Desulforamulus hydrothermalis Lam5 = DSM 18033: one gene and its partner. The protein of the gene in region 1 binds, or shares a complex with, the protein of each later gene. Links are inferred from orthologs where the notes say so. Each region holds a gene or a part of one and is shown in the gene's direction. Other genes may lie near its edges. The genes, in order: groL and metK.

Evidence for each region.
Region 2: the proteins of groL (region 1) and metK are in contact, whole or in part, in a cryo-EM structure (PDB 8P4O), measured with the Escherichia coli proteins. The link is inferred for Desulforamulus hydrothermalis Lam5 = DSM 18033 from one-to-one orthologs.

What each region holds. Positions count from the first base shown.
Region 1 is NZ_CAOS01000008.1:197,958-215,041, reverse strand. Bases 5,717-8,584 are described here. They hold groL (chaperonin GroEL), read left to right. Parts: upstream 5,717-6,274; coding sequence 6,275-7,894; downstream 7,895-8,584. Other genes in these bases: DESHY_RS06150 (DrmE family protein), read left to right, coding at 8,123-8,584; groES (co-chaperone GroES), read left to right, coding at 5,932-6,216. In the rest of the region: DESHY_RS06190 (hypothetical protein), read left to right, coding at 180-359; DESHY_RS06185 (molybdopterin molybdotransferase MoeA), read left to right, coding at 374-1,603; DESHY_RS06180 (molybdopterin biosynthesis protein), read left to right, coding at 1,640-3,574; DESHY_RS06175 (winged helix-turn-helix domain-containing protein), read left to right, coding at 3,578-3,961; formate dehydrogenase accessory sulfurtransferase FdhD, read right to left, coding at 4,158-4,946; DESHY_RS06165 (MogA/MoaB family molybdenum cofactor biosynthesis protein), read left to right, coding at 5,041-5,529; more of DESHY_RS06150, read left to right, coding at 8,585-10,621; DESHY_RS06145 (nuclease-related domain-containing DEAD/DEAH box helicase), read left to right, coding at 10,652-12,379; DESHY_RS06140 (helicase-related protein), read left to right, coding at 12,380-15,757; drmB (DUF1998 domain-containing protein), read left to right, coding at 15,754-17,084.
Region 2 is NZ_CAOS01000003.1:594,388-607,188, reverse strand. The notes cover bases 8,170-10,954. They hold metK (methionine adenosyltransferase), read left to right. Parts: upstream 8,170-8,857; coding sequence 8,858-10,051; downstream 10,052-10,954. Other genes in these bases: DESHY_RS03805 (ATP-binding protein), read left to right, coding at 10,290-10,954; DESHY_RS03815 (YlmC/YmxH family sporulation protein), read left to right, coding at 8,340-8,603; murJ (murein biosynthesis integral membrane protein MurJ), read left to right, coding at 8,170-8,315. Outside these bases: UTP--glucose-1-phosphate uridylyltransferase GalU, read left to right, coding at 1-227; DESHY_RS03840 (NAD-dependent epimerase/dehydratase family protein), read left to right, coding at 230-1,150; DESHY_RS03835 (phosphoglucomutase/phosphomannomutase family protein), read left to right, coding at 1,725-3,188; DESHY_RS03825 (S8 family serine peptidase), read left to right, coding at 3,499-6,540; more of murJ, read left to right, coding at 6,726-8,169; more of DESHY_RS03805, read left to right, coding at 10,955-11,033; DESHY_RS03800 (glycosyltransferase), read left to right, coding at 11,092-11,556; DESHY_RS03795 (GGDEF domain-containing protein), read left to right, coding at 11,603-12,801. UniProt on the Escherichia coli protein: Catalyzes the formation of S-adenosylmethionine (AdoMet) from methionine and ATP.

The sequences.
Region 1 (17,084 bases):
AGACAATGTAATGTAATAATAACACAAAAAAGATGTTTCAGCTTGTCAATAAAAACTGTAAGGTGGCACCAATGGCACCCCGGTAACGGCTTCTCCCGCGCCTGAGGTGGGACGGGAGATAAAAAGCCACCGGCCCGGTTTTGCGACATCCTGAAAGAAATCTTGGAGGGGAGAAGTCTATGGCTGAGCAAAAGGAAAAAATCATTAAGCTGCTGCAGGAAAAGGCCTCAGAAGGTAAGATTTCTTGTACGATGGCCCGGCAAATTGCCGCTGCATTGCAAGTTCACCCCAGAGTGGTGGGGGATCTTTGTAATGAATTGAAGATTAAGATTAAGGCCTGTGAACTGGGCTGCTTTTGAGCGGAGGGGTTGTTTTGGAGTTATTCAATGTACTGACAGTACAGCAGGCCCGTACAACATTAGCGGATCATTTGACTGTGCGAACCAAGGAAACCGTTGTGCCGCTGCTGGACAGCTTGAACCGCATCTTGGCCCGGGATATCACGGCCCGGGACGATGTGCCCGGATTTGACCGCTCCACCATGGATGGTTATGCCGTAAGGGCGTGTGACACTTTTGGTGCCAGCGAATCACTGCCGGCCTACCTGGATGTGGGTGGCGAAGTGCTGATGGGTCAGGCTGCCGACGGCACCCTGCAACCCGGACAAGCCTGGCTGATTCCCACCGGCGGCATGTTGCCGGCGGGTGCCGATGCGGTGGTGATGGTGGAATACACTGAGGAGTTGGACCAGCGCACCATTGGCGTAACCAAGCCGGTGGCGCCGGGCGATCATGTGGTGCGGCGGGGTGAAGATGTGGCGGCGGGGAGTCTGGTGCTGACGGCAGGCCATCGTTTGCGGCCCCAGGATTTGGGCTTGCTGGCGGCGGTGGGGGTAACCCGGGTACCTGTCAGGGAGCCGCTGCGGGTGGGCATATTGTCCACCGGCAATGAATTAATTCCCCCTACCCAGCCTACCACACCCGGCAAGGTGAGGGATATCAATTCATACACCCTTTACGGCCAGGTGGCTGAAGCCGGCGGCCTACCCACCCTGTATGGCATTATTGAAGATGATTTTCAATCTCTTTACCAGGCTGTAGCAAGGGCGCTGGCGGCAAATGATCTGGTGCTGATTTCCGGCGGCAGCTCTGTGGGCACCCGGGATGCCACAGCAAAAGTTATTGCCGCCCTGGGCAACCCGGGGGTGCTGTTTCATGGAATAGCCATTAAACCCGGCAAACCTACCATCGGGGCGGTGGTGGAAGGTAAACCGCTGTTTGGCCTGCCCGGACACCCGGTTTCTGCCATGGTGGTATTCGACCTGCTGGTGCGGCCGCTGGTTGAATCTGCCGGTTTGCTGCGGCCGCGCCAGAAGTTTCCCCTGCGGGCCGCGATCACCCGCAATATTCATTCGGCCACCGGCCGGGACGATTTTCTGCGGGTAACCCTGCGCCGCCAGGCCGATGGCAGCCTGCTGGCTGATCCGGTTATGGGCAAATCCGGGCTGATCAGCACAATGGTTAAGGCGGACGGCGTAGCTCATCTGCCCCTGACCAAAGAAGGAGTAGAGGCTGGCGAACTGGTTGATGTGTGGCTGTTTTAGGGCAAGAAAATAATATTTAAAACAGGAGACATGATCATGAGAAATAAACGAGATGTTTACCTGGATGACCGCCCCTGGGAAGCGGCTCTGGCGGGCCTGCTGGAACACCTGGAAGCCATTGGTTACCTGGTGCCCGGGGTGCCGGAAGAAGTGCCGGCAGAGGACGCTCTGGGCCGGGTTACGGCAGAACCGGTCTTTGCCCGCCACTCTTCCCCCCATTACAATGCTTCCGCCATGGACGGCATTGCGGTGGATTCTTCTCTTACCTTTGGTGCTTCGGAAGCATCACCCAAGCAAATTCGGTTGGGCCCGAGGGCCCAGGTGGTGGATACCGGCGATCCCATGCCGCCCGGCTGTGATGCGGTGATAATGATTGAGGATGTTCATTTTGTGGAAGACGACTTGTTTGAAATAACCTCAGCGGCAGCACCCTGGCAGCATGTGCGGGCCATCGGGGAGGATGTGGTAGCCACCGAAATGATTTTGCCGGCCAATCACCGGATCCGCCCGATGGATATTGGCGGCATGCTGGCGGGCGGGGTTACCGGCGTGAAAGTTTATCCCCGGCCCCGGGTGGCCCTGTTGCCCACCGGTACCGAACTGGTTCAGCCGGGTACAGATTTAAAACCGGGCGATATTGTGGAGTACAACACCCGGGTATTGGGTGCCATGGTGCGCAGCTGGGGGGGCGAGCCCCTGCGCTGGCCCATTACCGAAGATAATTGGGACAGCCTGCAGAATTCCCTCCTGCATGCGGTTGAACAGGCAGATATAGTGGTGATTAATGCCGGTTCTTCCGCCGGGCGGGAGGATTATACGGCCCAGTTGATCAGGGAGTTAGGCACCGTGCTAACCCATGGGGCGGCCATTAAGCCGGGCAAGCCGGTTATTCTCGGGGAAGTGAAGGGCAAGCCGGTCATCGGGGTGCCCGGGTACCCGGTATCTGCCTACCTGGTGATGGAGCTGTTTGTGCAGCCTCTGGTGTATAAAAAACTGGGCTTAGTGCCGCCGGCACCCGCCACAACCGAAGCCATAATCTCCCGCAAAATGCCTTCGCCCATGGGCGTGGAGGAATTTGTCCGGGTTAAACTGGGACAAGTGGGAGAAAAAATAATTGCAACCCCTATTTCCCGGGGGGCCGGGGTAATTATGTCACTGGTCAGGGCAGACGGTATGTTGCGGATACCCCGCCTGTCGGAAGGTTACCGGGCCGGCGAAACCGTAACCGTTGAGCTAATGCGGCCGCTGGCGGAAGTGCGTCAAACCACCGTGGTTATCGGCAGCCACGATATGGCTCTGGATGTGTTGGCCAATCACCTGCGGCGCAAGTTCCCGGACGCCGGCCTGGCCAGTGCCAACGTGGGCAGCCTGGGCGGCCTGGCGGCCATCAAACGGGGCGAATGCCATTGTGCCGGTACCCACTTGCTGGATGAAGATACCGGGGAATATAACATTAGCTATGTGCAGCGGTTGTTAGGCGACCGCCCGGTGATCCTGCTCAACCTGGTTTACCGGCAGCAGGGCTTGCTGGTAGCTAAAGGAAATCCTTTAAATATCAAAGGGTTGGCAGATTTGGCCCGGGAGGGTATTCGCTTTATTAACCGCCAGCGGGGAGCCGGTACCCGCATTTTGCTGGATTACCGTCTTAAACAGCTGGGTATTCAGCCGGACAGCATTTACGGCTATAACCGGGAGGAGTATACCCACATGGCGGTAGCAGCAGCGGTGGCCAGCGGCTCGGCGGACGCCGGGCTGGGTATTTTGGCGGCCGCCAATGCCCTGGGGCTGGACTTTGTGCCGGTGGTGGAAGAGCGCTACGACCTCTGCATTCCCGGCGAGTACTGGGACACCCCGTATATCAAACGCCTGCTGGAAGTACTGGCCACACCGGAATTTAAGCGTCAGGTGACCGCCCTGGGCGGTTATGATTTGCGAAACTGCGGTGAAATTATGTATCGCCAGGGGATTTAGCGGATGAGTAAACGAACGGATGGCGAAAAAAAAAGCCGTCCCCTGGCAGAGCTGTTCCAGCCGGGATGTAAAGTTTGGCTGGAGAGCGGCGGCACCAATTTTGGGGATGGCCTTTATTACCTGTTAATGAATGTTAAAGAATATGGTTCCATTTCCCAGGCAGCCCGCAGCATGGGTATGTCCTACCGGGCTGCCTGGGGTAAAATTAAAACTGCTGAGAAAAACTGGGGCATTAAACTGGTAGAAACCCAGGTGGGGGGAGATGCCGGCGGCGGGGCCACCCTAACGACGGACGGCAACCGGCTGCTGGCATGCTACGGTGTTTTCCGCAGCAGGTTAGAACAGGCGCTGGCGGAAATTTTCCAGGACAGCTTCAGAGCAACTTGATGACTCGGTGCCCGGCACTTGAGTCAGGTCTGACAAAGTAAAGTCAAGGTGGTTTGGTGATCCCCTGCCGGCCACTTATCGCAGCACCGGTCATAGCGAATCATCGTGCTGTCGGTGCGTAGACCGGGGCTAAAGGGGATCAAAAAACCACAGTTAATGTTTGTCGATACTCTGCTCAGGTAACCGGTACCTGAGTTTAACCCAGGATTCTGGCAGGATAAGTATACACATTCATACGCTCGCTTTTAGCAAATCCAACCACTGTGATGCCCAGCTTTTCTGCCATGGCCAGGCCCAGGTCGGTGGGGGCGGAGCGGGATACGATGACAGGCAGGCCCATCTTGCCTGCTTTAATAACAATTTCCGCAGAAACCCGGCCGCTGAAAACCAATATTTTATCATGCAGGGGGATGCGGTTTAAAAAAGCCCGGCCAAAGATTTTATCTACCGCATTGTGACGCCCTACGTCTTCATAAAACAAAATTACTTCGGTGGGGGCGCACAGGGCAGCGTTGTGCACGCCGCCGGTTTCTTTAAACAGCACGGACATTTGCTCCAACCGGTCGGATAAATCCCATACCTGTCCGGGGGTTACCAGCAGGACGCCGGTTACTTTATTCATGCTTTTGGCATCATTGACAAAATAAAACACCGGACGGCCCCGGCCGCAGCAGGAAGTGATATTTCTTTTGAGAAATTTGGACTCGGCATCGCAGCCGGGGGCCTGGACGGTGATCAGGCCCTTTTCCTCATCAACGGTAATGCTTTCAAGCTCTTCCGGTGACTGCAGCAAACCTTCTGAGCATAAAAAGCCGACGGCCAATTCTTCTAAAGCCTGGGGGGAGCAAACCATTGTGACAAATTCTTTGCCGTTAAGAAACAGAGTAACGGGTACTTCCCGGGCCACCACATCTTCTGTAACAAAAGCTTTATCGCCCTTAATGCGAACGATCTTTTGAGTTGCTTTGTTAATTTGCCAAACCATCTTTCAACCCCCTGTCAAACGCCCTGAACTTTACTATATTGTAACCCAGCCAATCTGTCATGTGAAGATTTGATCAAGTCAAGAGGTGAAAAAGATGTATAAAATCGGAATTATAACCATGAGTGACAAAGGTTCCCAGGGATTGCGGGAAGACACCAGCGGGGCTGTTATCCGGGAAATGGCAGCATCTCTTGGTACGGTGGAGCAATACCGCCTGGTGCCGGATGACCCGCAAATCATTCAAGATACACTAATTGAATTTGCCGACGTCCACCGGTTAGACCTGGTTCTTACCACCGGCGGTACCGGCCTGGGGCCGAGGGATCATACTCCCGAAGCCACCCTGGCGGTAATTGACCGCCAGGTGCCGGGCATTGCCGAAGCTATCCGGGCGGCCAGCCTGGCGAAAACCCCTAAGGCCATGTTATCCCGGGCGGTAAGCGGCATCAGGGGAAGCACCTTAATTATCAACTTGCCTGGCAGCGTAAAAGGTGTCAGAGAATGCCTGGCGGTGGTGTTGCCGGTGCTGCCCCATGGCCTGGAAATACTCAGCGGCAGAGGCGGCGAGTGCGGTCAGCCCTAATATAAGTTTGTTGCCGACAGCCCGAAGATTTGTTTAGTTTGCCGGCGGAGCCGTATCTACGGGACTTTCCGGCCTAATTTGTCTGGGCCCACGACCGAAATTTTTAGGAAAATTTAATTTTTGTTGCATAAAAAATCCAGCAAAATGGCAACAATAATGATTGGGTGGCAGACAATTTAACAAACCCTGTAAATGTAATGTAGAAGGAGAAATTAAAAGATAAATACCCTTAATTTGGATTTTGGCACAGTTAAACCGTTATATTCTGTTGCCCGGGTGTTTGCTTTTAATTTTCTTGTTCTGTATTATATTTACTGGGTGTTAGCACTCAATATTAATGAGTGCTAACAAACCAGCCACGTATATTAAAAAACCTTAATATATTTAAAAGGAGGGTTTTTTGTGATTAAACCATTAGGCGACAGGGTAGTTGTTAAGGCGCTGCCCCAGGAAGAAAAGACCAAGAGTGGCATTGTTCTGCCGGATACTGCCAAGGAGAAGCCCCAACAGGGTGAAGTTATCGCTGTAGGTCCCGGCCGTCTGCTGGAAAACGGTCAGCGTGCCGCGATCGACCTGAAAGTTGGCGACAAGGTGTTTTTCTCCAAGTATGCCGGAAATGAAGTTAAGATTGATGAAGAAGAATATTTAATTCTGCGCGAAATGGATATTCTTGCCGTCATTGAATAAATTAACACCTAAAATTTTTATCCGTTATTAGTTCTGATATCAAAGGAGGTCGTGAACCTTGGCTAAAGAAATTATTTTCCGCGAGGATGCTCGCAAAGCGTTGGAGAGAGGCGTTAACGCACTGGCCGAAGCTGTTAAAGTAACCCTTGGCCCCAAGGGACGCAACGTAGTTATCGACAAAAAATTCGGTGCACCTACCATTACCAATGACGGTGTAACCATTGCCCGGGAAATTGAGTTGGCTGACCATTTTGAAAACATGGGCGCCCAACTGGTAAAAGAAGTTGCCACTAAAACCAACGATGTGGCCGGCGACGGTACCACCACAGCCACCGTACTGGCCCAGGCTTTAGTACGGGAGGGCCTGAAAAACGTTGCTGCCGGTGCTAACCCCATGATTATTAAACGGGGTATTGAAAAGGCCGTAGAAAAGGCTGTAGAAGAAATTAAAGCTATGGCTAAACCCATTGAAAGCAAAGAAGCCATTGCTCAAGTGGCTACCATTTCTGCCAACGATGAGTCCATCGGCAACCTGATTGCCGAAGCCATGGAAAAAGTAGGTAAAGACGGCGTTATCACTGTTGAAGAATCCCAGGGTATCGGCACCACTCTGGAAGTGGTAGAAGGTATGAACTTTGACCGGGGCTATATCTCCCCCTATATGATCACCGATACCGATAAAATGGAAGCTGCGCTGTCTGATCCCTATATTATCATTACTGACAAAAAGGTTTCCTCTGTTCAGGAAATCCTGCCTCTGCTGGAGAAAATTGTACAAACCGGCAACAAGCCTGTGCTGCTGATCTGCGAAGACCTGGAAGGCGAAGCACTGGCTACCCTGGTGCTGAACAAACTGCGTGGCACCCTGAATGTAGTTGCTGTTAAAGCCCCCGGCTTTGGCGATCGCCGCAAGGCTATGCTGGAAGATATCGCTATCCTGACCGGCGGTACTGTAATCACCGAAGAAGTGGGCCTCAAGCTGGACAAAGCTACCCTGGATATGCTGGGTACCGCTCGTCAGGTTCGTGTTAAGAAAGAAGAAACCATTATTGTTGGCGGCGCCGGCGATCAGGCTAAAATCGAATCCCGCATCGCTCAAATTAAGAAACAAATTGAAGAAACCACTTCCGATTTTGACCGTGAAAAACTGCAAGAGCGTCTGGCTAAACTGGCCGGCGGCGTAGCTGTTATCCAGGTTGGCGCAGCCACTGAGGTAGAAATGAAAGAGAAGAAGTTGCGCATTGACGATGCTCTCAACGCAACCCGGGCTGCAGTGGAAGAAGGTATTGTACCCGGCGGCGGTACCGCTTATGTAGACATCATTGACAGCCTGGATGCCGTGCAAGCCGAGGGCGACGCCAAGACCGGCGTGGATATTGTGAAGCGTGCCCTGGAAGAACCTCTCCGTCAAATTGCCAACAACGCCGGCCTGGAAGGTTCCGTGGTAGTTGAAAAAGTAAGGGCTGCTGCTAAAGGCGTCGGCTTCAACGCTATGACCGAGCAGTATGTAGATATGATTGCTGCCGGCATTGTAGACCCGGCTAAAGTAACCCGGTCTGCTCTGCAAAACGCTGCTTCTATCGCTGCCATGATCCTGACCACCGAAACCCTGGTATCCGAGAAGCCCGAAAAAGAAGCTCCCGCCAATCCCATGGGCGGCATGGGCGGCATGATGTAAGGCAGGATTTGTATAGGAGCGTATTGTAACCATATTGGGCATGAATATGACCACATTGGCCTCATAAAGGCTATGTGGTCATTATTTTTTTATCTGATGCAAAATGAAATAAAGTAATAAAAAGGATTTATTGTAAAATAAAAGAATAAAACAATATAAAAACAAAAAATTTACAATATTTAACAATTTGATTTTAACTGATGCAATTTTTTAATAAGGGGAGATACAATGTTCCCAGGACATGAGGTATTTAATGAATTGGCTTTTTTAGAAAAACTTGATTTAACATTTGACAGATATAAGCATAAATTTGATGAATATGACAAGGCAAATTCTTATTTATTTTCTAGATTTGCATTGTTTAATGAACCGGTTTATCAATTAATATTACATTCAACCGGTGTTTCCCTTATGTTGATAGCATCAGTTGTGGTTCCTCTTATTATGTTAAAAAAAGATATAAAAGATATAAAGGAAGCTTCAAGAAATGTAACTGAATATCTAAAGACAGGTGATAAAGTTAAACTGGACGGCTGCTTAGGAGAATTTTTAGGAATATCAGAACAAAAATTAAAAATCAGATTTAAAGATACTGTTATCTACATCCCGTTTGAAAGGGCTTGGAGGTTAAATAAATATGAAGGTAAAGCTAAAAGGGTGAATAAATATATACATCGCCCAAATCCCAAGGTTGCCAAAGCTAAAGATTATCTATGTGAGTTATTGAATTTGGATGAAACAGAATTACCTCCTGTAGTTAAGTCAAAAACTCTTATTGTTTGTGACAAACATGCTGTCTGTAATAACCTAACTAATATTTGTTTTGGTAATATTCCTTTTACCAATATTTTGCCGGCCGGTTATTATAATAAAAAGGATGAATTCGAAAGAATAGGTTCTGATCCTTTACAAAGAATGCCTGTGGTTTGTTTTACAGCGAGTATGGGAAATGCCATAGAAATGATTCAAAATGACCCTGATATTAAATCGGTTGTTATTTATAAAACTCAAAAATTGAAAGGTCATTTTACTTCACTCAGGGAATTACAGAAAAGATTAAATAATATCATTGTACTAGGAGATATAAGTGATATTGATTTTGATGATATAGGATATTTTTTATCCCTTAATTTTCGGATTCATTCATGGACACCGGAGGAACTTGGAAAATTAACACTTGCAGAGCCGTCTCCCAGTAATAATCATTTTACCAGGAGTCGTAGGGTATTGAAAGCTTTGGTAAATCAAAAATGCCATATTGTTAATACACAAGCATTAGAAGAAAACATTATTGAGGATATTAAACATCGTTTGGAAAAAATCAGGAAATCACATTTTGAAAGTGATTTTAAAGTACCCTTTATCAGTAAGAGTTATTCTCTATTAACATATTTAAGGACAATGCCTTTATTACTGAGCGAAGAACAATATGCTTTTTGTCAAACCACAGTTAATCAATTGGAAGAATTAAAGACAGAAATGTTTATGGCGGTGAATAAGCTAACCTTTAATGATTTTGGGTTTGTTATAGAAGGATTAAAGAGTCTTATAAATTTTTACACAAAATATCATTCGAAGCACAGAACCTTTACTGATTTGGTTAAAACATTAAATTATAATGATTGTATTGTTGTCAATAAGGATAACCAAAAAGAAATTTTAAGAAGATGGTTAAAAGCAAACTGCTTCAACTGTCGACCTCAAATAATATCTTTAAACGAATTTAAAACTACTAAAAGCTTTTTTAATAAGGCTATTTTTTCCGGTTGGTTTGGAGAGAAGCATACGAGAATTTTTCTTAATCCGTCATCTAATGAGCAGTATCTAATACTCTATCCGTTCGAGGAAAAATGGTTTAGAGCAAGCCAAGAAAGATTAAACAATAAATTAAAAAAAGTCTCCTGCAATTTAACAGGACAAAATGTAAAACACGAACTACAAGCGGAAGAAGATGACATGGATACATATATTGGCAACGCTTTGAATTCTTTGGGATATATAAGCAATACCGCTTCTAAATTACAAGTCGGTGAGGTAAACCCGACTACTGAAGCATATTTTGTTGAATTTGAAGAAGAATATGTAGCGTTTTTAACGGATGGATATAATTGTAGGTGTCTAAGTGAAGAAGAGGAAAATGTCATTAAGAAAAAAGTAAAAGAGCTAAATACCAATGACAACCTTATTTTTATTAAAGACTCAAGCGAAGATATTTTTGAAAAATTAGTTAAGACTGTTGAAGAATCAAATCCCCATATTAAAGAATTGGTTTTATTATCAGGATTATGGAGAACCGCATTACAAGAATTTAAAGCAAAAACCCGGTATAGTTACGAAAATATTCAAAAACTTCTTAAAAAACACGGTGTATCCAGGGTAACTGCAACAATTAAATCATGGATTAATGATGAAAGTTGTATCGGCCCCGAAGATGATGCAATCAGGGCAATTACATTGATGACCGGTCATCAGGAGTTATTGGTTAAAACGGAAGAAGTAATAACTGCATGTAAAAAAATCAGGGCTTTACATGTACAGCTTGGAAGATATTTAGCCAGGTCGGTGATATCTTCATTAATGGCAAATTCAATCAATCAGGAAGATGATATGTTACAAAAAATTACAGATGACCTTACCAAATATGTCCAAACGGTAACGGTAAAGAGGATTTCCAAAGAAAAGTTTATTGTCCCGGTCGGCAGAACTAACAGGCTGCTAGACAAATAACCGTGGCTGAGGTGACGATTTGTGGTAAGAATGATTCCTCCCTATACACATGCAAATATTAAAAGTGTAGCCGAAAAAAAAATATTTCAATTAATTAAAAACGAAGCCGGTCTTGACGGTTGGGTTTGTCTTCATTCCCTGGGAATAGCCAGGCATATGTTTAAAGCTGAAGGAGAAATTGATTTTATTTTACTCGGTTCGGGAGGTCTGTTTTGCCTTGAGGTCAAAGGGGGTCGAGTTAAACGTGATGCCGGGTTTTGGTTTTTTACCGACAGGTATGGCTTCATAACGAAAAAAAAAGAAAGCCCTTTCAAACAGGTAGCATCGGCTTTATATTCATTAAGGGAAAACATAAACCGGGAATTTGGCAACTCTTTTAACGATTGTTTATTCGGATACGGTGTTTTGTTTCCGGACATTGAATTTAGTGTTGAATCACCTGAATGGGATAATCAAATTGTATATGATATTTCTGACAGATTAAAACCGTTTGGGAAATATCTTAAAAGGTTGATTGGTTATTGGAATGATAAACTGCCCGGTAAAAGAAAGTTTACAAACTCCGAGATAGATTATTTAGCGGGTTATCTAAGAAAGGATTTTGAACTGATCATACCGTTGAATGAAAAGCTGGAGGGTTTAGAGAAACAAATAATCCAGCTTACCGAGGAGCAATATAAAGCGTTAGACAGAATGGAGAATAACAAAAGAGTATTTTTCAGAGGGACCGCCGGTACCGGTAAAACGCTTTTGGCCTTGGAAAAAGTACGGAGAACCGCACTTAACAATAAAAGGGTTTTACTGCTTTGCTATAACAAAATATTAGGCGGAAAATTACGTTATAAAACAAACCGAATGGAAAACCATCACCTCATAACGGCAAATTCTGTCCATAAATATTTTTATAACATAATATTATCAACAAGTTTACAGGATCAGTTTTTACAAGTCCACGATCAATTTAACGGGGATACGCTTTACAAAAAAATATATCCTCAATTTTTTATCCGGGCATTAAATGAAATTCAGGAGACTTATGATTGTTTGGTTATTGATGAAGGACAGGATCTGTTATGTTCTGAGTATTTCCAGGCCCTGGACTACATTTTAAAAGACGGACTGGAAAAAGGGGAATGGGCGATTTTTTATGATTCAAATAATCAAGGAGAATTGTATAAAAACTTTGATCGAACATTGGTAAAACAGCTTACGGAGTTTGGAGCGGCAGATTATCGGTTGGACATTAATTGTCGAAATACTAAACAAATAGCTGTCCAAACTTCGGTGGTTTCGGGATTTAACGTAGAAAACACCCGGACAGAGGGCGGGGAAAAGGTTCAATATTATTGGTTCATCGATGAAAGGGATCAAATAAATATCCTCGTGGATATAATTAAAAAACTTCTTTCCGAAGGTGTAAAGCCCGGTGCTATCACGCTGCTATATCCAGAGAAGGGGTTTGAAGATATGATTATTGACTTGAAAACCTTTTATGATTTTGAGAAAGTTACGCATGAAAATGCCGGGGAATTACCCGAGAACAAAATAACATACAGTACGGCTCAAGGGTTTAAAGGAATGGAAAACAAGGTAATAATTTATTGCGGTGTTAAAGATATAGACGGAGACAAAGCCAATACCGTTAATTATGTAGCAATGAGCCGTGCCGGACAACTGTTAATTCTTCTGCTAAACAGTAACCTTAAACAAAGATACCTTGAAAAGAATATTGAGTATTTAACAAAGGGGAGAGGATAAATGACGGATGAATATAAGAAACTGAGACATGATCTATTAAACGCTGTGATTATGGAAATGATGGGACCCGGGTCAGAAGGTAAAAACATGCCCAAAGAACGTGAGATTATTACTGAAAGTCCGTTACAGAGATACTCTGTTGGGATATTGTACCCTCAGAAACAGAAGGTCAATTTCGACGATGAACATAATGACACCGGTCATAATGAAGCTGCGGTTTCTGATGAAAACGAGTATTTGGATATTTCTGTAAATACAGCTAACCAATATTATCCGTCTTCCCTAGGAATGAGCTTTTATGTAAACGGTATAAATCCTGAGTTAAAAGTAACTGTAAAAGCGGCCGGTTATAGAAGAGTTTCTTTAGATGACTGTGAAGTTCCAGTTGAACCTTTGCCGGAAGGGATACAGCTATCGTCAGTTTTTCAACGGTGTATTACTTACGAAGAAAATAAAATCAAACCAAAAGTTAAAATAGAAAAAGAGGACAGGGATTCTCTCCTGAGGCTTTATGACCATGAGGGATATAAAGCGGCTGTATATCAAGTATACAACTTAATTCATAACGGTTGGGTCAGGGTTCCCCTGTCTGAGGAAAAATGTACGATAGTTGTTCCCACTGACAGTGGTAAATCAATTTCACGGTGGTCGGAAAAAGTTGGTGAAAAACTGAGTATAGTATGCATTCGGCGTCCAAGCCCTGATTACAACCATACCCTGTTTACAATATCTTTAATTAACGAATACATTGCGAAAAAAGAGAAAAATGCGGAAAAGGCATATTTTCAGGTGGGTTTTTCCGTTGAACCGGTTGACGTAAATACTGAGTTTTTGGATTACCGTTCTTACAATAAATTTTCAGATGACCCCGAAGAAAAATCTTTATCCTTACTTTACAGAAATAAAAAGACCTTTGCGGTCGGTCATGGTTGTGCGGTAAATTGGCAAAAAGAGAACGATAAAGCTGTAAGAATCTATACGGAAATCATACCTTATACTGAAGTGCCGCAAGTTAAATTTGATGTCAGTGAATTAAATCATGTAAAAGATATCTTGGTTATGAAGAATCTTAGTGATATTTCTGACCTTTCCAAAAACCAAATAATCGAAAAGTTAAGGCTTTTTGCCGGTGCCTATACCGAGTGGGTAAAAGGCTTAAATAAAATAAAAAATACTCTGCCGGAGGAATATAGAGCTATCGCCGAGGATCATATAAAACTTTGTGAAGAATCCGGGTTAAGAATTTTTAAAGGAATAAAAGTTTTGGAAGAGAATGATAAAGTATATAAAGCATTTCAGTTGGCCAATCGTGCCATGTTGATGCAAAGAGCACATACCATATTACAAGAGGAGACCAGATATCCGGACGACAAACCTGTAAAATGGCCGAATTATCAAAAAATACCTGATCAAGAAGCATCTTGGCGTCCGTTTCAATTGGCTTTTATACTTCTTAATATTGCAGGGATTGATAACCCCGGGGATTACGACCGGGAACTGGTGGATTTAATCTGGTTTCCGACCGGTGGCGGAAAAACGGAAGCTTACTTAGGGATATCGGCCTTTACTATATTCTTAAGGCGACTTAAAAATCCTGTCATAGGAAACGGTACTGCAATTATCATGCGCTATACCTTACGGTTGCTGACAGCTCAGCAATTTCAAAGAGCCGGCACTTTAATTTGTGCATGTGAATTAATCAGAAAAGAGAATCCTAATGAATTAGGAGAAGGACGCATTTCCATCGGTTTATGGATCGGGAGTGCTTCAACACCCAATACGCTGGAGGATGCATTTTATCAACTGGACAAACTTGCAATAGGAACGGATGAAAAAAATCCGTTTCAGGTACTTAGTTGTCCATGGTGTGGAACAAAAATGATTAAAGAAAAGGGCAGAGGAGAATGGGGATATATAAGAAAGGACCGCCCCAAAAGGTTTGCCCTGAGATGTACGGAGAAAACCTGTGCTTTCAGGGATGAATTACCCATATCTGTTGTTGATGATGATATTTACAGGGATTCTCCTACGTTATTGTTTGCTACTGTGGATAAATTTGCCATGATGCCTTGGAAAAAAGAGATCTCTAATATCTTTGCATTAAATTCAGGAAATAATAACTTATCTCCTGAACTGATTATACAGGACGAATTGCATTTAATCTCCGGACCGTTAGGAACAATAGTAGGTTTATATGAGACGGCTTTGGATGCACTCTGTTCTCAGAAGGGAATAAGACCTAAAATTATTGCTTCTACGGCTACAATCAGGAGGGCCGGTGATCAGGTTAAGGCGTTGTACAACAGGGATGTCAGGCAGTTTCCGCCGCCCGGTCTGGATGCGGAAGATTCATTTTTTGCCAGACAGGCTTCCTTGGAGGAGAAACCCGGTCGACTATATGCGGGTATTTTAGCTGCCGGAAAAACCCAGACGACTACCCAGGTAAGATTAATGTCAGCCCAATTACAGTATTTAGAGGAATTGGATTATTCCGACGAAGTAAAGGATAAATATTGGACTTTGGTAGGATATTTTAATACCATAAGGGAATTGGGGAAATGTTCCACATTGGTTGAGGATGATATAAAAGATCAGGTTCGTAGAATTGCCATGCGAAGAAAAACCAAACGCAGGTTGTTTTACAAAGCGGATGAGTTGACAAGCAGGAAAAGTGCTGAAGAAATACCTGAAATACTTGAGCGGCTTAAAGTAAAATATCCTGATAAAAAATCTGTTAACGTATTACTGGCAACGAATATGATTTCCGTAGGTGTTGATATTGACAGACTGGGCATGATGACGGTAATCAGTCAACCGAAAACCACATCTGAATATATTCAGGCCACAAGCAGGGTGGGCAGAAAGTATCCGGGCTTGATATTTACGATTTATGACGGTGCCAGACCCAGAGACAGATCCCATTATGAAAGATTTACTTCATATCATGAGGCATTCTATCAGTTTGTTGAACCGACAAGTGTAACGCCTTTTTCAGGTCCGGCCAGAGACAGGGCTTTGCATGCGGTTCTTGTTACCTTGGTACGACATCTGATCGGATTAAATAAAGATAACCAAGCCGGAGAATTTACACCGGACATACCCGACTTAAACAAGGTGACGGATTATATTCTTGCCAGGGTGGAGAGTGTAATGGCCGAAGAAAAGTCCGACACGGAGTCAGATTTAATAAAAAAGATAGAATTCTGGGCTGAAATCGCCCGTGCAGAAAGCAATTTGACCTATGGGTCACAGAAGGAACCACATTTGCTATACCAGGCAGGTAAGAGGGGTAAGCATTGGCCCACCTTACAATCAATGAGAAATGTTGATGCGGTTTGTAACGTTTTCATAAAAGATTTATCGGAGGGGAAAAAGTGAGTAAGGACAGTTATAACCCGAGGATGAGGTATGAGGTTCTGAGGCGTTCTCAATTTATTGGTCCCTTCGGAGTGGGAAGTATCGTTGATTTGCCGGAGGAGTCATTAATGCCGGCCGGAACTGAATTTTGGCATGTCAATGCAGGGCCCAAAATTTATGACCAACGATTGCAAGCTCGGTTAGGTGTAAAATATTTCAAAATGCCTCCTTCCGGTCAGGAATATAAAGACGGGATACCCTTTGTCAGATTTCCGAAATGGCTTTTTTGTCCTAATTGTCGTTTATTGAGGCATATTGATGATTGGACCGTGAGATACACGGAAAAGTATAAAAAGGAATTCAAAATACCCAGGTGTGATATTTGCCATGCTAAATTGGTACCCAGCAGATTTATTGTTGTATGTGAGAAGGGGCATGTTGACGATTTTCCTTGGGTAGAATGGGCACATCGTAAGGGAGGATGTTTCTCAAAACATCACTTAAAGATCGAAACATTCGGAAGCGCTTCAGGGTTATCCGGTATTAAAATCAGCTGTACAAAGTGCGGTAATTTTTACACAATGGATGAGGCATTTAAAGAGGGGATTCATACACAATGTAGCGGATATAAACCTTGGGTTGATGAGAAGGAGGTATGTGATTCCAGGCCGAAAACCGTTCAACGTGGTGCCTCAAATGTTTACTTTCCTCTGATAATCAACTCAATAGTTATACCTCCCTATTCCGACAACCTGATTTCGGACATTTGCGGAACCAGTGAGTGGGATGTCTTGTCATCCCAGGACGGAGGGTTGGAAGAGGAATCATTTAAGGAGGTTCTTTATAAGAGGATTGCTAAACTGATAAACCGTGATTTTAATGAGGTAAAAAAGACTGCTGAAAAGTTACTTAATGACGATCCTCTAACAGTGGTTGAGTCTGTTGAGATCAATTACCGATACGATGAATATAAGGCTTTTCAGGGATTCATTGACGAAGGAAGTCCGGAATCAAAAAATTTTAAAATTCAGATCAGGGACGGAAAAGACTATAAAATCCCGGGAATCGAAAAGGTTGTCCAGGTTCACAGGTTAAGAGAGGTTAGGGCATTGTATGCTTTCAGCAGGCTTACGCCGCTGGATCGCAATGACGCCCACCCGGCAGAAGAAGATGACGAAAAAACTGGCTATGCGGTTTACTTAAAGAATTTTAAGAAAAAAATTGACTGGTTACCGGCGGTGGAAGTTTACGGTGAGGGAATATTTATTATGTTTAATACCGATGAACTGTCCCGCTGGGCACAGATGCCTCAAATTGAAGAAAGAGTTAAAATATTAAACGACAGATA
Region 2 (12,801 bases), on another replicon or contig:
GGCCGGGCGCCGGCGGCGAGATTCAACTGACCGATGCCCTGAAAAAGCTGGTGCAGGCGGAAGCCATTTACGGCTGCTTGTTTGAGGGCAAGCGCTATGATGTGGGAGATAAGCTGGGCTATTTAAAGGCCACGGTGGAGTTTGCCCTGGAACGGCCGGATTTAGCGGCGGATTTCCGGGCATATTTAAAGGAAATTGTTAACCAAACAGTAAAGGATGAAGCGTAATCGTGCGTGTACTGGTTACCGGCGGCGCCGGCTTTATCGGCTCCCATGTGGCGGAGGCCTTGCTGGCGGCCGGCCATGAAGTGTATGTGATTGATAATTTAGCCGGCGGCAGCACAGCCAACCTGCCGCCGGGGGTTACATTTTGCCGGCAGGATATTACTGACCCGGCTGTGGTGGGGTTGGTGGGGGAAATTAAGCCCCGGGTGATCATGCACCAGGCGGCCCAGGTGGCGGTGCCGGTTTCCCTGCGGGACCCGGTGTTTGATGCCGGCGTCAATATTATCGGCACCCTGCACCTGCTGGAAGCCTGCCGGCAGCACGGTGTAGCCAAAATTGTTTTTGCGTCTTCAGCGGCTGTTTACGGCACCCCCCGCTGCCTGCCGCTGGACGAATCGCACCCGGCTGCTCCCCTGTCCGGTTACGGCGTGGCCAAATATGCGGTGGAAAAATACCTGGCTGCTTACGGGGAACTTTACGGCCTGCGCTGGACCGCCCTGCGCTATGCCAATGTATACGGCCCCCGGCAGGATGCCCAGGGCGAAGGCGGCGTGGTGGCCATCTTTATTGACCGGCTGCTGCGCCGGCAGCCGGCGGTTATTTTTGGCGACGGGCAGCAGACCCGGGACTTTGTTTATGTTAAAGATGTGGCGGCCGCCAACCTGCTGGCCATGGAGCGGGGTGACGGCCGGATTTTGAATATCAGCACCGGCCGGGCGGTGACCGTGCAGCAGTTGTATCAGTTAATCCGGCAGCAGACGGCATCCCACCTGGAGCCGGTTTACCGGCCGCCCCGGCCGGGCGACATTGTGCACAGCTATCTGGACAACCGGGCGGCGGTGGCCTGCCTGGGCTGGCAGCCCCGCTATGACCTGGCCGACGGCCTGCGGGAAACGGTGGCCTATTACTTGAATAAAAAGAATTAAGGGTTGGCTCAAGGGGATGCCAACCCTTTTATTTGCGTCAAATACATGGTAACATTCTGCGCAACAAACTGGCTGATTTAGAACGCAAGCTGTTTGGTTAATAACAAAAAACAATAAAGGTTGCCCGGTTTGGCTGCAGGGCAACCTTTTTCTGAATTTCCCTTTACGGTGGTTTGTGATTCCCGTCATAAAACACCTCGGGATTTTTGCCTAAATCGCGGCCGGCGGTTTAGGCAGCCGGCTTAGCGGCCGTTTTTGGTACTGTTTTTTGAGGCCTGTTGTTTCCTGCCCGCTGCCACATAGGCTGCCAGCATCCGGCGGCGGCGGTTGAGGGCTTTAATATCTACGGCTTTGGCCATGGTAAACCAGCTCCTGGGTAAAATTTTGCTAACTAACCATAGTATGCCCGCTAAATCGACATGATAAACCTTGCCAGTGCTGGTATAATGTGCATAATAACGGTGCCGGCATCATAAAATATATTTTGTATCAAGTGTCGGCAAGCGTTAACTGTAATTGACTTTCTTTTGTCTACAGCCTGTTTTTGTATTAACTTGTTGCGGAGGAGATAACCGTGAGTCATAAAATATCCTTTGGTACGGACGGTTGGCGGGGCATTATCGCCCAAGATTTTACCTTTGACAATGTAAGGCTGGTGGCCCGGGCGGTGGCCGCCTATATCAAGGACCGGGGCAGTGCCCGGCAGGGCCTGGTGGTGGGCCGGGATAACCGCTTCCTGGCAGAAGAATTTGCCCAGGCGGTGGCGGAAGAATTTGTGCAGCAGGGCATACCGGTATACCTGTGCTGCGGCGCAACCCCCACCCCGGTGACGGCCTACGCCATTAAAATTTACGGGGCGGCCGGGGCGGTAATGCTGACGGCCAGCCACAACCCGCCCCCCTACAACGGGCTGAAGTTTATTCCGGAATATGCCGGGCCGGCCCTGCCTCACATTACCCGACAAATTGAAGAAAACATAGCCAAACTGCTGGCGGCAGAGCCCTGTGATGCTTACCGGTCAGTACCGCCCCGGGGCCGGTACGGCAATTTGACGGACGACGTCCCAACGCCGGCTGTCGGCTGCAGCCTGCAGCAGCCCTTTCAAGCCTATGTGGAGCATGTGGCATCCCTGGTGGATCTGCCGGCCATTGGCCGGGCGGGGCTGCGGGTTGTCATCGACCCCATGTACGGGGCGGGCATTGGCTACCTGGAGCATATTTTAGGAGAAGCGGGCGTGCAGGTGGAGGTTTTCAACAATTACCGGGACCCGCTGTTTGGCGGCACCCTGCCCGAACCCACCGGCCAGTCCCTGGGCAAGCTGCAAAGCCGGGTCCAGGCCGGCGGCGCCCAGCTGGGCCTGGCCCTGGACGGGGATGCGGACCGCTTTGGCATTATTGATGCCAACGGGGCTTATATTACCCCCAACCAGTTTTTGCCCCTGCTTTATTACCACCTGCTGACCGTGAAAGGCTGGCGGGGCCCGGTGGCCCGCACGGTGGCCACCACCCACCTGCTGGACCGCATGGCGGCCAGGTACGGCCAGGCGGTGTACGAATCGCCGGTGGGCTTTAAGTACATCGGCCAAAACCTGCTGGAAAAAGGCTGCATACTGGGCGGCGAGGAAAGCGGCGGCTTATCCGTAAAGGGTCATATCCCGGAGAAAGACGGTATTTTAGCCGGCCTGCTGGCGGCCGAAATGGTGGCCTGCCATGGCCGCAGCCTCAGCGAGCTGCTGCAGCAGGTTTACGAAGAATTTGGCCGGCTGTACAGCGAGCGGCTGGATATTCACACCACGCCGGCACAAAAGGAGGCCGTGCTGCAGCGGCTGCAGGAATTTTCGCCTGCTGAGCTGGCCGGCCGGCCGGTGCAGCAAAAAATTACCATAGACGGCACCAAGCTGGTGCTGGCGGACGGCGCCTGGGTGCTTATCCGGCCTTCGGGCACCGAACCGCTGTTCCGCCTTTATGTGGAAGCCAACAGCCTGGGCCAGAAGGTGCAGCTGCAGCAGCAGGTGCAGCAGTTGCTGCAATTAAGTTAACATAATCATAGGCTGCCGCAAGGGCCGGCAGGCAAAGGCTAAAACCCCGGGCAGGATTATAATCCTGCCGGTGCCTGCCGGCGTGCCGCAACAGCGTTTGCTGAACGTGTTTGATCAAGCCGAGATCAGAGGGTTTGTCAGCAGCCCGGCTGGCAGCAAATGTTTTGACTGGCAGCATATTTCAGCCGGGTATTTTAAGTTATTTGTTTATTTAAAAGGACTTATTTACGATGCCGTCGAACAATTTTCGATGGTGTCTTTTTTATTGCCTTTTTTGTTTCCTTGGGATGTCCTGTAACGGGGTGATAACTTGTTATTTAAGCAGCGATACAAATCAAAACGCCTGGCCGGCTGCCTCAGCCTGCTGCTGGCCTGTTTGCTGTTGCCCTGGCCGGTCTGGGCAGGCGGCCTGGCGGCTTACCGGTTTGAAAATAACTTGGCCGCCGGCATGATGGGGGTACCCGGCCTGTGGTCTTTGGAGCGGGGCGCCAACGGCGCCGGCCTCACCGGCCAGGGTCAGGTGGTTGCGGTGGCGGATGCCGGGCTGGACGGCGGTTCGTGGGAAACCCTGCACCCGGATTTGCAAGACCGCCTGGTGGGAGTGAAGGATTTCAGCGGCGACGGCTGGGCTGATCCCAACGGGCACGGCACCCATATTGCCGGCAGCATTGTGGGCAGCGGCGCCCGCTCCCAGGGGAGCGTACAGGGCCTGGCCCCCGAGGCGGGCCTGTATTTTCAGGCTACTTACAATGCCAAAGAAGACAAACTGCATATTCCCTCGGTTTATGAACTGCTGCTGGATGCCTATCAGGCACCCGGCCGGCCGCGCATTCATGTGAACAGCTGGGGTGCCAGTTTCAGCGACGGCATTTACGACTGGGACACCTACAGTTTGGACAAGTTTGTCTGGGAACACCCGGATATGGTGGTTTTAAAATCCGCCGGCAACGGCTACAAAACAGCCAAACCCTTTGTCAGCTCCCCCGGGGCGGCGAAAAACGCCATTACGGTGGGGGCTGCCGAGGGGGTGCGGGGGGTGGACAGCAATTCAGACAACCCGGATCAGGTGGCGGGCTTCAGCAGCCGGGGCACCCTGGACGGCCGCCTTAAACCCGAGGTGCTGGCCCCGGGCACCTGGATATTGTCCACCCGCAAAACCCGGCCGGACACCGAACGGGACAGCTATATCGGCATGTACAACCAGTATTACGCTTACATGAGCGGCACCAGCATGGCCACCGCCCTGACGGCCGGCTCCCTGGCGCTGCTGCGCCAGTACCTGGTGCAGCGGGGCGAATCGCCCAGCGCCGCCCAACTGAAGGCGCTGCTGATTTTCGGCGCCCGCCGGCTGCCCGGCGTTTCATCGCTAGACCAGGGCTTTGGCCGGGTGGATGTGGAAACTTCCCTGCTGGCCCTGGAAAAGGGGGAGGCCCGCAGCTTGCAAAACCCGGGCCTGCAAACCGGGCAACGGGCAACCTACACCTTTACCGGCAACGGCCGGCCCTTTAAGGCAGTGCTGTCTTACACCGACTATCCCAAAACGCCGGGCATCGGCAAAGACCTGGTTAACGACCTGGATTTAAAAATTACCGGGCCGGACGGCAAGGAAATATATTGGGGCAACGGCTATATCGACGGCGACCGGCTGAACAATACGGAAGAAATTACGATTAATAAGACCCAGCCGGGCGAAACCTATACCATTGAAGTGATCGGCTGCCAGGTGGTTAAGGGGCCGCAGACCTTTGCCCTGGTTTACGGCACCCAGCCTTACCGGGGTACCCTGCAAAAGGTTAAGGACAACAGTCTGGTCTTTGCCAACGGGGATGTTTTTCAACCGGCAGCCGGGGCAACGGTGCGCCTGGTGGAAGGGAGCAAGACGGTTAAAAACGCCCGGCTGCAGGATGTGCCGCCCGGGGCGGAGGTTTACCTGGCCTTTGACGCAGCGGGCCGGGTGTGCCACCTGGATGCCCTGTACAGCACGGTTGTCAGCAAAGTACAGGCCAAAGAAGGCAGCAACCGGCTGATTATTTATGACGGCACCCGCTGGACCCTGGCGGACGAAGCCGGCATATACGTGGGGGATAATGACGTTAAGTGGTCCGAGCTGCCCATTGAAGCGACCGTTAAAATGACCGTCAACCCGGTTACCGCCCGGGTGTGGCGCATTGATATCCAGAGCCTGCCGGATCATTCACCCTATTTGCCGCTGGCCCTGCCGGATCAGGAGGTCAGGCAGGCCATCGAAAAATCCCATGCCACCGGCAAGGTGGTGCTTGCTGCCGAGGGTACCCCGGGCGAGCCGGTTACTCTGGCCTTTGGGGCGGCCATGGCGGAGGAATTGTACCGCAACGGGCGGCCGGTGGAGCTGAAGCTGCCCGGCCTCAGCGTGGAGATACCGGCGGCCGAATTTGGCCGCAACGGCCAGCCGGACCGGACAGCCCAGCTGCAGCTGCGGGTAACCTGGCAGGCGGTGGGGGATCAAGCCTTGCCCGGCACCGATCCCTTAATGTACCTGCGGCCGGCGGGTTACCTGGTGGAGCTGCGGCCGGCCATTGTCTGGCCGGACGGCAGCCAGTTGCCGGTCAGCCAGCCGAAAAACCCGGTACGGCTTACCATAACCACCCCGGTGGGCGCCACCGCCGGCTTAAATATTAAAAAAATCGGCGCTTACCGCCTTAATGAGCTGACCCGCCGGTGGGAGTTTATCAGCAGCAATTACAACCCGGATACCGGCAAGTCATCCTTTATGACGGAAAGGTTTGGCCGGTTTGCCATTCTGGAGGCCAGCCGCACCTTTAACGATATTGCCGGCCACTGGGCCCGGCCCAACATTGAAATCATGGCGGCCCGCCATGTGGTGCGGGGGGTCACCTCGGAAACCTTTGGCCCGCATGAAACGGTTACCCGGGGCCAGTTTGCCGTTATGCTGGTAAGAACCCTGGGCCTGCCGGAGGATGCCGCAGCCACCGGCTTTCAAGATGTGCCGCCGGGCTACTGGTGTGCCGGGGCGGTGGCTACCGCCGCGCAAATGGGACTGGTGGCCGGCTATGGCAACGGCACCTTCGGCCCCAACGACCCCATTACCCGGGAACAGATGGCGGCTATGCTGGTGCGGGCCCTGCGGCTTAACAGTTTGCGGGTAATCCCGGACAGCCCGCTGGCGCCGGGACTGTTTAAAGACGGCGAGAGCATCGCCCCCTGGGCCGGAACCTCGGTGGCCGTGACAGCCCAGGCCGGGCTGATGCGGGGCCGCGGCGAAGGGTTGTTTGCCCCGCAGGCCCTCACCACCCGGGCCGAGGCGGTTACGGTGCTGGTGCGGCTTTTGGCCTACCGGGAGAATAACCGGTAGGTTAGCGGATTTTCCGCCGGCCGAGTTTTTCTGCAGTTTGCGGCTTCCTCCCGCTGCCGGAAGGCGTTTCTTTTTGCCTGCCTGTTTAAAAAGGCAGGATATGGGCAACTAAAGTAGAATATACTACGATTGTTGTCGAATTCCGGCTCCAGGTTGAGCTAACGGCTAATTGGGGGGTTTTAATTTTGTCCACCGGAAAAGTCATTGCCCGGGCCACCCTGGTCATTGCGGTAATTAACCTGCTGTCCCGCATCCTGGGGTTTGTGCGGGAACAGGTGATAGCTTATATGTTTGGCGCCACCGGCGTCACCGACGCCTATGTGGTGGCCTATAACATTCCCAATGCGGTTTTTGCCATTATCATCGGCGCTCTGGCCACCGTGGTGGTGCCGGTGTTCAGCGAATACGCCGCCCAGGGCCGGCGGGAGGAGGCCTGGCGGCTGTTCAACACCGTCATTACCCTGGTGGTGATTGTTTTTTCCTTGTTTACCCTGGTGGGAGTTTGGGCGGCGCCCTTGCTGGTTAAACTGACCGCCCCGGGGTTAAGCGCCGAAGTGGCCGGGCTGGCCACCCGGCTGACCGTAATTATGCTGCCCATCCTGGTATTTTACGGTTTGTCCACCGTATTTCAGGGGCTGTTAAACGCCAACCAGGTATTTGGCATCCCGGCCCTCAGTGTCAGTGTCACCAATCTTACCATTATTGCGGCGGCCCTGACCCTGGGCAGCGTCTACGGCATCGACGGCCTGGCCGCCGGGACGGTGCTGGGGTTTGTGCTGGCCGCCCTGATGCAGCTTCCCAAACTGCGCCAGGTGGGCTTCCGCTTCCGGTTCAGCATCGACCTGCGGCATCCCGGCGTACGCCAGGTGCTGCACCTGGTGCTGCCGGTGGCCATTGGCACCTCGCTCAACCAGATTTATCTGATTATCGACCGCATCCTGGCCTCCGGCCTGGCGGAGGGCAGTATTTCCGCCCTCAACTATGCCAACCGGATTATCCTGATGCCTATTACTTTTTTTGTGCTGGCGGTGGGCACCGCCTTTTACCCTGCCATCACCACCCTGGCCGCCCGGGGGCAAAGGCAGGAACTGGCGGATACAGTGGTGCGGGCCGGCCGGATGGTTATTTTATTTTCCCTGCCGGCGGGCATCGGGCTGATGGTGCTAGCCACCCCTGTCATCAAGCTGCTGTTTGAGCACGGCCAATTTACCCCCCGGGCCACGGCGATGACCGCCTTTGCTCTCTCCATGTATGCTGTCGGCCTGGTGGGACAGGCGGCCAACATTATTCTTACCCGGGCCTTTTATGCCCAGCAGGATACCCGGACGCCGGTGAAACTGATGGCGGTTACGGTGGCCATCAACCTGGCCTTCAGCCTGCTGCTCATCGGCCCCTTAAAGCACGGCGGCCTGGCCCTGGCCAACTCCCTTGCTTCCCTGGCCAACACCGCCATGCTGGCCTGGTTCCTCAACCGGCGCCTACCCGGTTTGCTCAATGCCGGTCTGGCTAAATTTGCCGGGCAAACTGCCCTGGCCACTGCTGCCATGGCGGCCGCGGCCTGGTCGGTGCAGGCCGGGGCGGCGGGGTTGGCGGCGGCCCACGGCACCCTGGGGCTGGCGCTGCAGGTGGGGGCGGCCATCGGCACCGGTTTGCTGGTTTTTGTGGCGGCGGTGTTCCTGCTGAAAATGGAAGAAGCCACCCTGGCGGCCCGGTACGGCGGCAAATGGCTGGCCCGCCTGCGGGGCCGGCGCACCAAAACTGACCCCGGCGCATAACATGGCATAGGGGAGGTGCGTGCCATGTTAAAAGCAACCCAACTGGCAGTCAAGGATATTGTCAACCTCAGCGACGGCGCCAAACTGGGGCCGGTGAAGGATCTGCACATTGATCCGGCCACCGGACGGGTGGTGGCCCTGGTGCTGCAGGCCCCCCGCCGCTATTTCGGCCTGGTGCGGTCGGGCAAAGATATGGTGATTCCCTGGGAACTGGTGAAAAAGTTCGGCCTGGATACCGTCCTGGTGGAGCTGGAACCCATGGATCGTTCCTATTATGAAGTAAAATAAATTTGTTTGACACAAAGTACCTGCTTTGCTAAAATAAATCTGGCATTTTGCTGATATTTCTGTGCTCATCAAGAGAGGTGGAGGGACTGGCCCGATGAAACCCGGCAACCTCACGGAAGGTGCCAAATCCTGCAGGAAGCTGCTTCCTGACAGATGAGGTCAAGGTGAGAAAATGCTGGGAAAAGTAACCTCTCCTGCCGGAGAGGTTTATTTCTTGATGATAGCGGAAAAGTTAATAGAGGGAGGGAATGCCTTTGAGCAGAAAACTTTTTACTTCAGAATCCGTAACTGAAGGCCACCCTGATAAAGTGGCGGATCAAATTTCCGATGCCATATTGGATGCCATCCTGGCCAAAGACCCCATGGCCAGGGTTGCTTGCGAAACCTTTGTGACCACCGGTCTGGTGCTGGTGGGCGGGGAAATTTCCTGCAAGTGCTATGTTGATATTCCCAAAGTGGCCCGGGAAACCGTGTTGGAAATCGGTTACACCAGGGCCAAATACGGCTTTGACGGTGACACCTGCGCCGTTCTCACCGCCATTGACGAACAATCCCCCGATATTGCCATGGGTGTGGACAAGGCCCTGGAGGCAAAAACCGGCGAGATGACCGAGGAAGAAATCGAAGCCATCGGCGCCGGCGACCAGGGAATGATGTTTGGTTTCGCCACCGACGAAACACCCGAACTGATGCCCCTGCCCATCTCCCTGGCCCACCAAATGGCCCGCCGCTTGGCGGAAGTGCGCAAAACCGGCCTGGTAGACTACCTGCGGCCGGACGGCAAAACCCAGGTGACGGTGGAATACGACGGCGACCGGCCGGCCCGCATTGACACAGTGGTTATTTCCACCCAGCACCACCCGGAAGCAGAGCTGGCTGTTATTCGCCAGGATATGATTGAAAAGGTGGCCCGTTATGTGTTGCCGCCGGAGCTGGTAGACAACCAGACCCGCTTCTTCATTAACCCCACCGGCCGTTTTGTGATTGGCGGCCCCCATGGGGATGCCGGGCTCACCGGCCGTAAAATTATTGTCGATACCTACGGCGGCCGGGCCCGCCACGGCGGCGGCGCCTTCTCGGGCAAAGACCCCACCAAGGTAGACCGTTCCGCCAGCTATGCAGCCCGCTATGTGGCGAAAAACATTGTGGCCGCCGGCCTGGCCAAACGCTGCGAAGTGCAGGTGGCTTATGCCATCGGGGTAGCCCGCCCGGTATCCGTACGGGTACAAACCTTCGGCACCGGAACAGTCAGTGACGATGTAATTATCCGGCTCATCAACCGCCACTTCGACCTGCGCCCCGCCGGCATTATCAAAACCCTGGACCTGCGCCGGCCCATTTACAAACAAACCGCAGCCTACGGCCACTTTGGCCGCCCTGATTTGGACCTGCCCTGGGAGCGCACCGACAAAGCCGCCCTCCTGCGGGCAGAAGCCGGTCTCAAATAGACAAAGGCAAGCATAAACCGTTAAAGGGTTATCGGCAATCTGAGGCGCTTCACTGTCAGAGGTGAAGCGCCTTTTAATATGCCCGTAAGGGACGGGTAGCAAATTAACGGGTAAATTTTTATTTGCTTTCGACATGATGCAGCAGGGTTCTTCCCACACCTGTGTTATAATACAAAAAATGGTATGCGTGGCAAACAGTGCCTAATAAGGTCTGACCACGCATAAGGAGGCGCTGCGCATGGCGAAAAACCAGGCAGGTGAGGGCGGTTGTCTTTTGCTGAAGGAAGATTTAACCCGCTACCCGGAGTACGCCGGCAATATCATGCGGGCGGTAAAAATTAAGCTGGCCGGGGAAATGGCGGCGGGCATTGCCCACGAAATACGCAACCCCATGACCGCCGTGCGGGGGCTGCTGCAGGTGCTGGAAAAAGAAGCAGCCTGTCCCGGTTTTGCCGAATACCTGCAGGTGATGCTGCGGGAACTGGATCAGGCCAACGCCGTCATTTCCGAAGTGCTGCTGCTGGCGCCTGCCAAAGCCTCTAAGACCAGGTTGCTTCAACTCAACGACCTCTTGTTTGACCTGTTGCCTGCCATTGCCCACCAGGCCCGGCAGTCGGGCAGCCAAGTGCTGTTTGAACCGGGCAACATCCCGCCGCTGTGGCTGAACGAGCAAGAAATCAGCAAACTTATTTGCAATCTGGTATACAACGGTCTGGAAGCTATGCCGGAAGGCGGCAACCTGACCGTTAAAACCTTTCTGGACGACCCGGATGTTGTGCTGGCGGTGCAGGACCAGGGCAAAGGCATCAAGGTGGATGTGCTGAACAAGCTGGGGATACCGTTTTTTACCACCAAAGACCATGGTACCGGCCTGGGCCTGGCGGTTTGCTACAGCGTTGCCGCCCGGCACAATGCCAATATTGTGGTGGAAACCGGCACTAAAGGCAGCACCTTCCTGGTCCGTTTTCAACCTCAACCATAAGTTACCGCTCACCCCCTGTGTTGGCGTAAACATACTCTAAAACACAGGGGGTGTTGTTATGTGGGAGACTGTCTGCTTTTTGCTTATTTTAATCCTGGCCTGCTACGGTGTGTTTTACCTGGTGCAGGACCTGGGCCGCCTGGTCAGGCACCGGCCCGGACCGCCGGTGAGCCTGCTGGTGGTGCTGCAGGACAGGGCGGCGGATGCGGAGTACCTGATGCGCCGGCTGGCGGCCTGGCGCACCCAGCAGTGGGTAAATTTTGACGTGGTGGTGGTGGATGACGGTTCCCGGGATGATACAGCGGGTATTCTCAGGGGGCTGCAGGGCAACCTGGCCTTTCGCCTGGTAACCCTGGAACCGGCTGCGGCGGCTGAACAGTCCGGCCAACCGGACCGGGCCCTGCTTAACGGGCTGCTGTACTGCCATAATGCCCTGGTGTGGGTGGTGGATTTGCGCAAACTGCCCAGCGCCATGCTGGCGGAAAAGGTTTTTCGTGTATTTTTCTGCCAGGGCTGGAGGTAAATTACCATTTATTGTCGAATATTGCAGATTGAAGGAGGTGGCTGTCATGGCCCGACCGGGCGGCTTCGGCTTAATATATACGTGGCTTGTGATTGGGCTTGGCTTTGGCTGGCTGTGGCTGGTGTTTCCCGGGCTTAACCTGGATCAGGGGAGTACCCTGGCCCTGCTGCTTGCCCTGGGCATCCTGGCGGAGTGGCTGGCGGTTCCTCTGGCCCGGGGCTACCTGTCCGGCAGCTACATAGTTGTGGCGGCCTGCCAACTGACCTGCGGCGGGGCGGCCACCGCCTGGGTCACCGGCCTGGTGGCCCTGCTGGGGCTGGGCATTGCCAACCGCGGCAACCCCCTGCGCACCATCCTGTTTAACAGCGCGCAGCACGTTTTAGCGGCGGCGCTGGCGGATGCCGCCTACCGGCTGGCAACCGGCCAGGTGTTGCCCGTCCTTATTTTTACCGTTGTATATTTTATGGTCAACCACCTGCTGGTTTATCTTTACCTGCTGCCCGGGCGCCGGGATCACCCGGATATATTTGGCTGGGATGCCCTGCGCTGGGACGCTTATACATATCTTTTAACCACCCCTTACGGTATCTTGATGGCCGCCCTTTTTGACAAAGCGGGCACCGGCTGGGCGGCGCTGTTGTTCCTGCCGGTGCCGGTGGCCCAGGTAATCCTGCGCAAATATGTGCACATGGAACTGGCCAACCGGCAACTGACCGCCCTTTACCAGGTGGCCCGGCGGTTGCGGCAGGAGGTTGCGCCGGATGATTTTTTTCAAGTATTTTTGCAGGAATGCCGGCGCTTTCTGACCTTTCAAGGGGCGGTGCTGTATTTCCGGTCGCCCCGGCGGCAGTTGTTTTTGCCCTGTGCCGCCCAGGGGCCCTGGCGGGCTGAACTGGGCAGCAGCGTGGTGGTTCCCGGCGAGGGCCTGCTGGGACAAGCCCTGATTAACCGGCAGCCGTTGGTGATAGAGGATGTGCGCAAAGAAGTTGACCAGGCTGCGGCAGGCCCTTGCCGGCATTTCCGGTCAGTGCTGGCGGTTCCCCTGCTGGCCCGGGGGGAAGCAAGCGGCCTGTTGGTGCTGGGCGACACCCGGCCGGGCCTTTATGAGGAAAAGCAGGGTCAAATTGTCAGTATCATGGGCAGCCAGGTGGCTATGCTGCTGGCTAACGAAATGCTGGCCGAGCAGTTGCAGCAGATGGCGGTGGTTGACCCGCTGACCGGTTTGTTTAACCACCGCCGGTTTTA